DNA from 2 places in the Roseateles sp. FW305-36 genome. Region 2 is predicted to be linked to the other one. Evidence: predicted binding sites of a transcription regulator. Region 2 holds the regulator's gene; the other holds the start of a gene.

Region 1 (3,395 bases), on a different contig from region 2:
AGCTGGATCTTCATGAAGGCCAGGCTCTGCGCGATGGAATCGTGCAGCTCGCGGGCCAGCATGCCGCGCTCGTCGGCCACGGCAGCCTCGCGCTGCAGGGCCTCATTGCGCAGGCTGTCCATGGCGCTGGAGAGATGGCTGGCCAGACTGTCGAGCAGCTCGCGGTCGGCCGCGGCGAGGCTGGGCGTCTCGCGGTAGAGCAGGTCGATCTCGCCCATCGTGCGGCCCTGCACCGTCAGCGCCACGTTGACGAGGGCGACGAAGCTGGCCTTGGAGCAATGCGACTCAGCCTTGCCGTCCAGCGCGATGGGGATGACGCGGGCCCGCGGCGGCGGGCTGCCGCAATGGCAGGCTCCGGGCACCAGGCAGCGCTCGGCATCCACCATGGCCGGCGGCAGGCCCTGCGAGGCCAGCAGAACCAGGCGCTGCTCGCTGGTGTCCAGCCAGCGCACGGCGACGGCGTCGGCGCAGGCCACCCGGCGCACGCGCTCGCCGAAGCCGGCCGCCAGCTCGCGCTGCGAATGGGCGCCGGCCGCGAAGGCCGCGGCTTCGTAGAGGGCGGCCAGGCGGTGCTGCTCCTGGCGCAAGTCTGCCGTCTTGGCCCGCACTTCATCCTCCATGCCGCGGTAGACGGCCTGCAGCCTCTCCGCCATGCGGTTGAAGCCCCGCGCCAGCTCGCCGAACTCGTCCTGGGCGTCACCGGGAATGCGCGTGCCCAGCGTGCCCTGCTCGAGGGCGTTCAGGCCACGGCGCAACCGGTCCACCGGCGCGAACACGACCAGATGCGAGGCAAAGAGAAACACCACCGAGGCCGCGATGGCCAGACCGACGAGGGCCAGCTGCACCGCCGACAGCAGCGAACTCCAGGCCGCCATGCGGGCCTCGACGGCATCGACCAGCAGGTCGACACGGCCCACCAGGGCTGCGGCCTGTTCGCCGCTCGGCGCGGGCACCCCGTCCGTCGCCGCGGCGGTCAGCGTGCGCCAGTCCTCGGTCACGGCGCGGTAGGCGGCCTGTGTCCTCTCGTCGCGCGGCAGGAACAACGGCCGCGCGGGGTCGCCGCTGAGCAGCTGCCGCAGCGCCGACTCATAGGCACGCGCCTGCGACTGCAGCTGTCCCCGGTCACCGGTGGCCGCCAGATGGGCCATGCGCCAGGTCTGCATGCGCAGCCGCCCGGCCTCGTTGACCGCCGCCGCGCCGCCCTCCAGCTGCCAGCCTATCCACAGCGTCAGGCCGATGGCGGTCAGGCCGATGGTCAGCAGCGTAGCGCCAACGATGCCGATCTTGGTGGCGAGACGGGCGCGGTTCCAGGGAATGAACATGCCGGGGATTCTGAGCAGGGCCCGTCCCGCGCGACTTGATGCGCCTCAAACCTTGAGCCGGTTTGCCTTGCATCAAGGTCCCCTGGGCGCCGCGATGGCACGCTGGGGCATGGCCAAGAAGTTTCCGATCAAGCCCGCCAATCCCGAGCGCATCTGCTGGGGCTGCGACAAATACTGCGCGGCGGATGCCCTGCAGTGCGGCAACGGCAGCGTCGCGACGCCCCACCCGTCGGAACTGTTCGGCGACGACTGGATGGACTGGGGACTGGACGCTGAAGACGGCAAGCCGGCGCAAGACGCCGGCACAGGGCGCTGAGGGTCAGCTGGCCAGCGCACCCGCGGCGGCGTGCCGCTTGACGGGCCGCAGCATGAAGACGGCGGGGTCGCGCGCGCAATCCAGCAGCAGATGACGGACACGCTCCAGCCAGAGCCGCGCCAGCTCGATTTCCTCGGCGCTGCTGGCACGTCCGTCGGCGCAACGCTTGAGCAGGGGCTCGAGGGCCGGGTCGGCGGGCAGCTGGTTCATGTCGACGCCGGCATCGACGGACTCTCCCGTGTCCAGCCGCGTGAAGCGCAACAGGTCGAGCAGCTCGGGTTTGCTGCGGATCAGGCCGGCCCGGCCGAAGCGCCCCGCGATGCCCTTGAAACCGGAGTTGCCGGCCGCGCCCGTCAGCATCTGCACGACCGTCGCGATGACGCCGACGCTGCCCGACCTGGCGTCGTCACGGAACTCGACCTTAATACCGCCGCGCTGCGGCAGGCTGCCCGGGTAGAGGTGCTCGAGCGCCAGATAGGTCAGCCAGTAGGCCGTGGCGACAGTGGGGCAGGCATGGCCCGCCAGCCTGACGGCATCGCGGAAGCCGTATTCCAGCTCGCCGTCCTCGGCGCAGCCCAGCAGCCGCGCCAAGGGGTCCTGCACCCGGAGTCGGGGTACCTCATCGAAGAATTGCGGCATGTTCATGGCGGAGCGAGCACAGCGGGGATAGGGAATGTTCAAGCGCAGCGGGACTTGCGGACTTGAGCTTGATCAAGGCGCGGCGCGCTTGATGACGGCGAAAAAGCCGAACGGGTCCTTGGTCACGGCCACCGAAACGATCCAGGCCACGACGACCAGGGCCGCCAGCCAGGCGGTGGCCCGAACGGCCGGCGGCCGGCCCGGTTTCAGCGCGACGACGCCCAGTCCGATGTAGAGCAGCAGGCCGAGGATCTTGGCCAGCAGCCAGGGCGCCTGGGTCGGCGTCAGGCGCAGCATCCATGCCAGCGTCAGCGCCGAGGCCAGCAGCAGCGAATCGACCAGATGCGGCAGGCTGCGCGCTGCCCGCCCCCTGACCCAGCGCGCGCCGGCGAGCGAGGCCGCGCCACGCACGAAGAAGCCGGTGATGGACAGCGCCACGGCGGACTGGTGCACCAGCTTGACGGTGAAGTAGTCCATGGCTAGCCCGGTCGCCCGTCCAGGCGCGGCCGGGACAGCACGGGCCAGTAGCGCACGGCGTAGAGCGCGAAGCCGGCCGACCACAGCGCGGCGGAGGCCAGCACGGCGGCCACGGTCGACTCGGGCCGCAGCAGCGGCAGGCCCACCCGAAGCACGGCGGCCAGCGCCACCAGCCCATAGCAGGCCGTCTCGAAGCGGTCGGCGCGCAGCGGCCGGCCGGTGTGGCCGCGGGCGGTGCGCGTCATCATGCCGATGATCAGGCCGCCGATGGCGCCGACGGTCAGCGCATGCGTGGGCAGCGACGGCGCCACCACACCCAGCGCCGCCAGGCTTCGCAAGAGCAGATGCAGCGGCACCCAGGCATAGGCCAGGTGCAGCACCCAGACCAGCGGCACGCGCAGGGTCTTCCACGGCCGCCACAGCGCCCAGCGCCAGGCATGCGCCACGCAGGCGACGCCAGCCAGCGCCGCGAGAACCCAGCCCTCCAGGCCGACGAGATCCGCCACCAACAGGCCCAGCACCGAGCCCAGGGCGACCTTCTCGACCCCCGCATGCTTGGCGGCCCCCGCGCCGGGCACGCCGTTGTTGGTGAACATCGGGATCACGCGGCCGCCCATGACAGCGAGGATGAAGAGCACGAT
Region 2 (3,395 bases):
TGAACTGCGCGGCCATTCCCGAGGCCCTGCTGGAGTCCGAACTCTTCGGCCATGTGAAGGGCGCCTTCACCGGCGCCCAGGGGCATCGACAGGGCCTGATTCCGGCGGCCGAAGGCGGCACCGTCTTCCTCGACGAGATCGGGGACATGCCGCTGGCCCTGCAGGTCAAGCTGCTGCGCGTGCTGCAGGAGCGCGTCGTGCGGCCGGTGGGCAGCAACGAGGCCGTGCCCGTGGACGTTCGCGTGCTGTCCGCCACCCATCGCGACCTGGAGCTGGCCATGGCCGAGGGCGGGTTCCGGCCCGACCTCTATTACCGGCTCAACGTCGTGCAGCTGCGCCTGCCGCCGCTGGCGGAAAGGCGCGAGGACATCGCGCTGCTGGCCCAGCACTTCCTGCTGACCCTGGCCGGGCGGCATCGCAAGCCAGTGCGAGGCTTTGCGCCCGACGCCCTCGACGCGCTCGTGACGGCCCCATGGCCGGGCAATGTGCGCCAGCTCTTCAACGTGGTGGAGCAGGTCTGCGTGCTGGCCACCGCGCCGCTGGTGCCGTTGGCCCAGGTGCAGCGCGCCCTGCAGATGCCGCCGACCGCAGTGCTGAACTATCAGCATGCCAAGCAGCGCTTCGAGCGCGACTATCTGAACCAGCTGCTGAAGCTGACCTCGGGCCAGGTGGCCGAGGCCGCCCGCCTGGCCGACCGCAATCGCACCGAGTTCTACCGCCTGCTGCAGAAGCATGGCCTGGACCCGCAGCTGTTTCGCGGCGACGCCGCCCCCTAGCCCAGCCGTCGCAGTCTGGCGACAGGACGTTGTCAGATGGATCAAGCACTTAGGCCGCTGCCGCAGGGGAGGCGTCGCCACCCGGCGACAAAACGTGCGCCTCGCGACCCTCGTCATGCGTGAGTTCTCCGGCAAGTGCTTGATCTGCAAGGGAAACCGCAAGCTGGCACAGGCCTTGCGCTAAGGCGGAGGTGGCGCCGCCCGGTGCCGCTTTCGATTCACGCATCTCAGGAGATTCCGCATGCGACAAACCTCGACCTTCGCCCGACTGCTGACCGCCGCCCTGATGGCGGGTGCCGCGACCGCGAGCTTCGCGGCCGACCAGGCACCGGCGCCCTCCACCGCGCCGGCCGAACAGGTCGCGCAGGCACAGCCGGCCGGTGATGCCGCCATCGCCAGTCAGGCCCAGGCCGCCCTGCAAAAGGACAAGGACCTGCAAGCCCTGCCGTTGACCGTCAGCAGCACGAGTGCTGGCGTGATCGTCCTGAAGGGCGCTGCACCCACCGCCGACCTGGCCCAGAAGGCCGTTCAGCTGGTGCAGGCCGTGCCCGGCGTGAAGGAAGTGCGTAACGAGATCAAGGTCGGCTGACTGCTGTTCGTCCTCTGATCTCGAGGCCCCGCGCGCCCCCGCGGGGCCTTTTTTGCGCCCGCCAACCGGGCACCAGTATTTCGGGCCGAGCGCTGGGCCGTTCCCGAGCCGGCCCGTCTGGCGATGTGCTTGCGGTTCAAGGCCGCAAGCATCGCCGTCCCCTCGGGGGACCGACTGGGGTTGCCTGCGTTCAGCAAGGCAAGACCAGGCGAGGGGCGTCAGGCCTGGCTGTTGTTGACCAGGGCCTGCAGGCCGTCCTGATCGAGGATGCGCAGCTGGCGCTGCCTGACCTCCAGCAGACCGTCTTCGTGAAAGCGCGAGAAGGCACGGCTGACGGTCTCGAGCTTGAGGCCGAGGTAGCTGCCGATCTCTTCGCGCGTCATGCGCAGCACCAGGCTGGAGGCCGAGAACCCGCGGGCCCGCAGGCGCTGCGTCAGGTTGAGCAGGAAGGCCGCCAGCCTCTCCTCGGCGCGCATATTGCCGAGCAGCAGCATGACGCCATGGTCGCGCACGATCTCGCGGCTCATGATCTTGTGGAACTGGTGCTGCAGCACGCTGAATTCGCGCGACAGGTCCTCCAGCTGGGCGTAGGGAATGACGCACACCGACGAGTCCTCCAGCGCGATCGCGTCACAGTGGTGGTGGTCGCTGCTGATGCCGTCCAGGCCGAGCAGTTCGCCGGCCATCTGGAAACCGGTCACCTGGTCGCGGCCGTCCTCGCTGCCGACGCAGGTCTTGAAGAAGCCGGTGCGCACCGCGTACAGCGCTTCGAAGCGCTCCCCGTTGCGGAACAGCGGCTCGCCGCGCGGCACGCTGCGGCGCCGTGCGACGAGGCCGTCCAGGCGCTCCAGGTCCTGGGGCTTGAGGCCGACGGGCAGGCAGAGCTCACGCAGATTGCAGCTGGCGCAGGCGACCTTCAGAGGCTCGATGGCAGTGGGGTCCTTCAGTGGCGTCTGCATGGCTGTCTTTGGGTTGGATCAATTGCCGTCATTCTTGGCGCTGCCCTGCGCTGCACGCTTGACGTGGATCAAGGCCGCGGCCCCGGGGCGACTGCACAGTGGCTGCATGGACGCCGTGACCCACCCAACGCTGGACCCCGAACTGCTCGACGCCAACATCCGGCGCCATGACGTGGCGGGGCCACGCTACACCTCCTACCCGACCGCCGACCGCTTCGTCGAGGCCCACCAGACGCCACAGCACCTGCAGGCCCTGGCCCAGCGCGGCGCAGCCCAGCCGCTGTCGGTGTATGTGCACATCCCTTTTTGCGAGCAGCTCTGCTACTACTGCGCTTGCAACAAGATCATCACCAAGCACCACGAGCGCTCCCAGCCCTATCTGGATTCGCTCGACGTGGAGATGGACCTGGTCGTCGCGGCCCTGGGCGGGCATGCGCCGGTGTCGCAGCTGCACCTGGGCGGCGGCTCGCCGACCTTTCTGTCGGACGCCGAACTCGGCGCGCTGATGGCCTCGCTGCGCCGCCATTTCCGGCTGCTGCCGGGCGCGGAGCTGTCCATCGAGGTCGACCCGCGCACGGTGGACGCCGGGCGCTTGGCGCACCTGCGCCAGCTGGGCTTCAACCGCCTGTCCTTCGGCGTGCAGGACTTCAACGCCGACGTGCAGAAGGCCGTCCATCGCGTGCAGTCTCGCGAGTCGGTGGCGGCGCTGATGAGCGCGGCGCGTGAGCTCGGCTTCGCCTCCATCAGCGTCGACCTGATCTACGGCCTGCCGCTGCAGACGCCGGAGTCCTTCGCCCAGACCATCGCCCAGGTGGCCGAGCTGCGGCCCGACCGCATCGCGATGTATGCCTATGCCCATCTGCCGCAGCGCTTCAAGCCGCAGCGCCGCATCGCCGCAGAGCTGCTGCCGGCGGCCGGCGACAAGCTGACCATGCTGTCGGGCGCCATCAGCTCCCTGCTCGGCGAGGGCTATGCGTACATCGGCATGGACCATTTCGCACTGCCCGACGATCCGCTGGCCGTCGCCAAGCGCCAGGGCCTGTTGCACCGGAATTTCCAGGGCTATTCGAC

The links. Region 2 encodes FNR, which switches genes on or off when oxygen is low (the NO sensors DNR and NnrR bind a similar motif). Its sites were predicted from a motif close to TTGATNNNNATCAA; they were not measured.
Region 1: the regulator FNR is predicted to act here: its motif matches at 1,358-1,371, upstream of AC3WOE_RS28075 (type IV pili methyl-accepting chemotaxis transducer N-terminal domain-containing protein).

What each region holds. Positions count from the first base shown of each region.
Region 1 covers NZ_JBYSZK010000021.1:87,288-90,682, forward strand. The annotation lists gene AC3WOE_RS28075 (type IV pili methyl-accepting chemotaxis transducer N-terminal domain-containing protein) at 1-1,322, opposite strand, end outside; gene AC3WOE_RS28080 (DUF3079 domain-containing protein) at 1,432-1,638, shown strand; gene AC3WOE_RS28085 (hypothetical protein) at 1,642-2,283, opposite strand; gene AC3WOE_RS28090 (SirB2 family protein) at 2,350-2,754, opposite strand; gene AC3WOE_RS28095 (NnrS family protein) at 2,757-3,395, opposite strand, start outside.
Region 2 covers NZ_JBYSZK010000001.1:232,461-235,855, forward strand. The annotation lists gene AC3WOE_RS01105 (sigma 54-interacting transcriptional regulator) at 1-776, shown strand, start outside; gene AC3WOE_RS01110 (BON domain-containing protein) at 1,018-1,365, shown strand; gene fnr (fumarate/nitrate reduction transcriptional regulator Fnr) at 1,584-2,324, opposite strand; gene hemN (oxygen-independent coproporphyrinogen III oxidase) at 2,431-3,395, shown strand, end outside.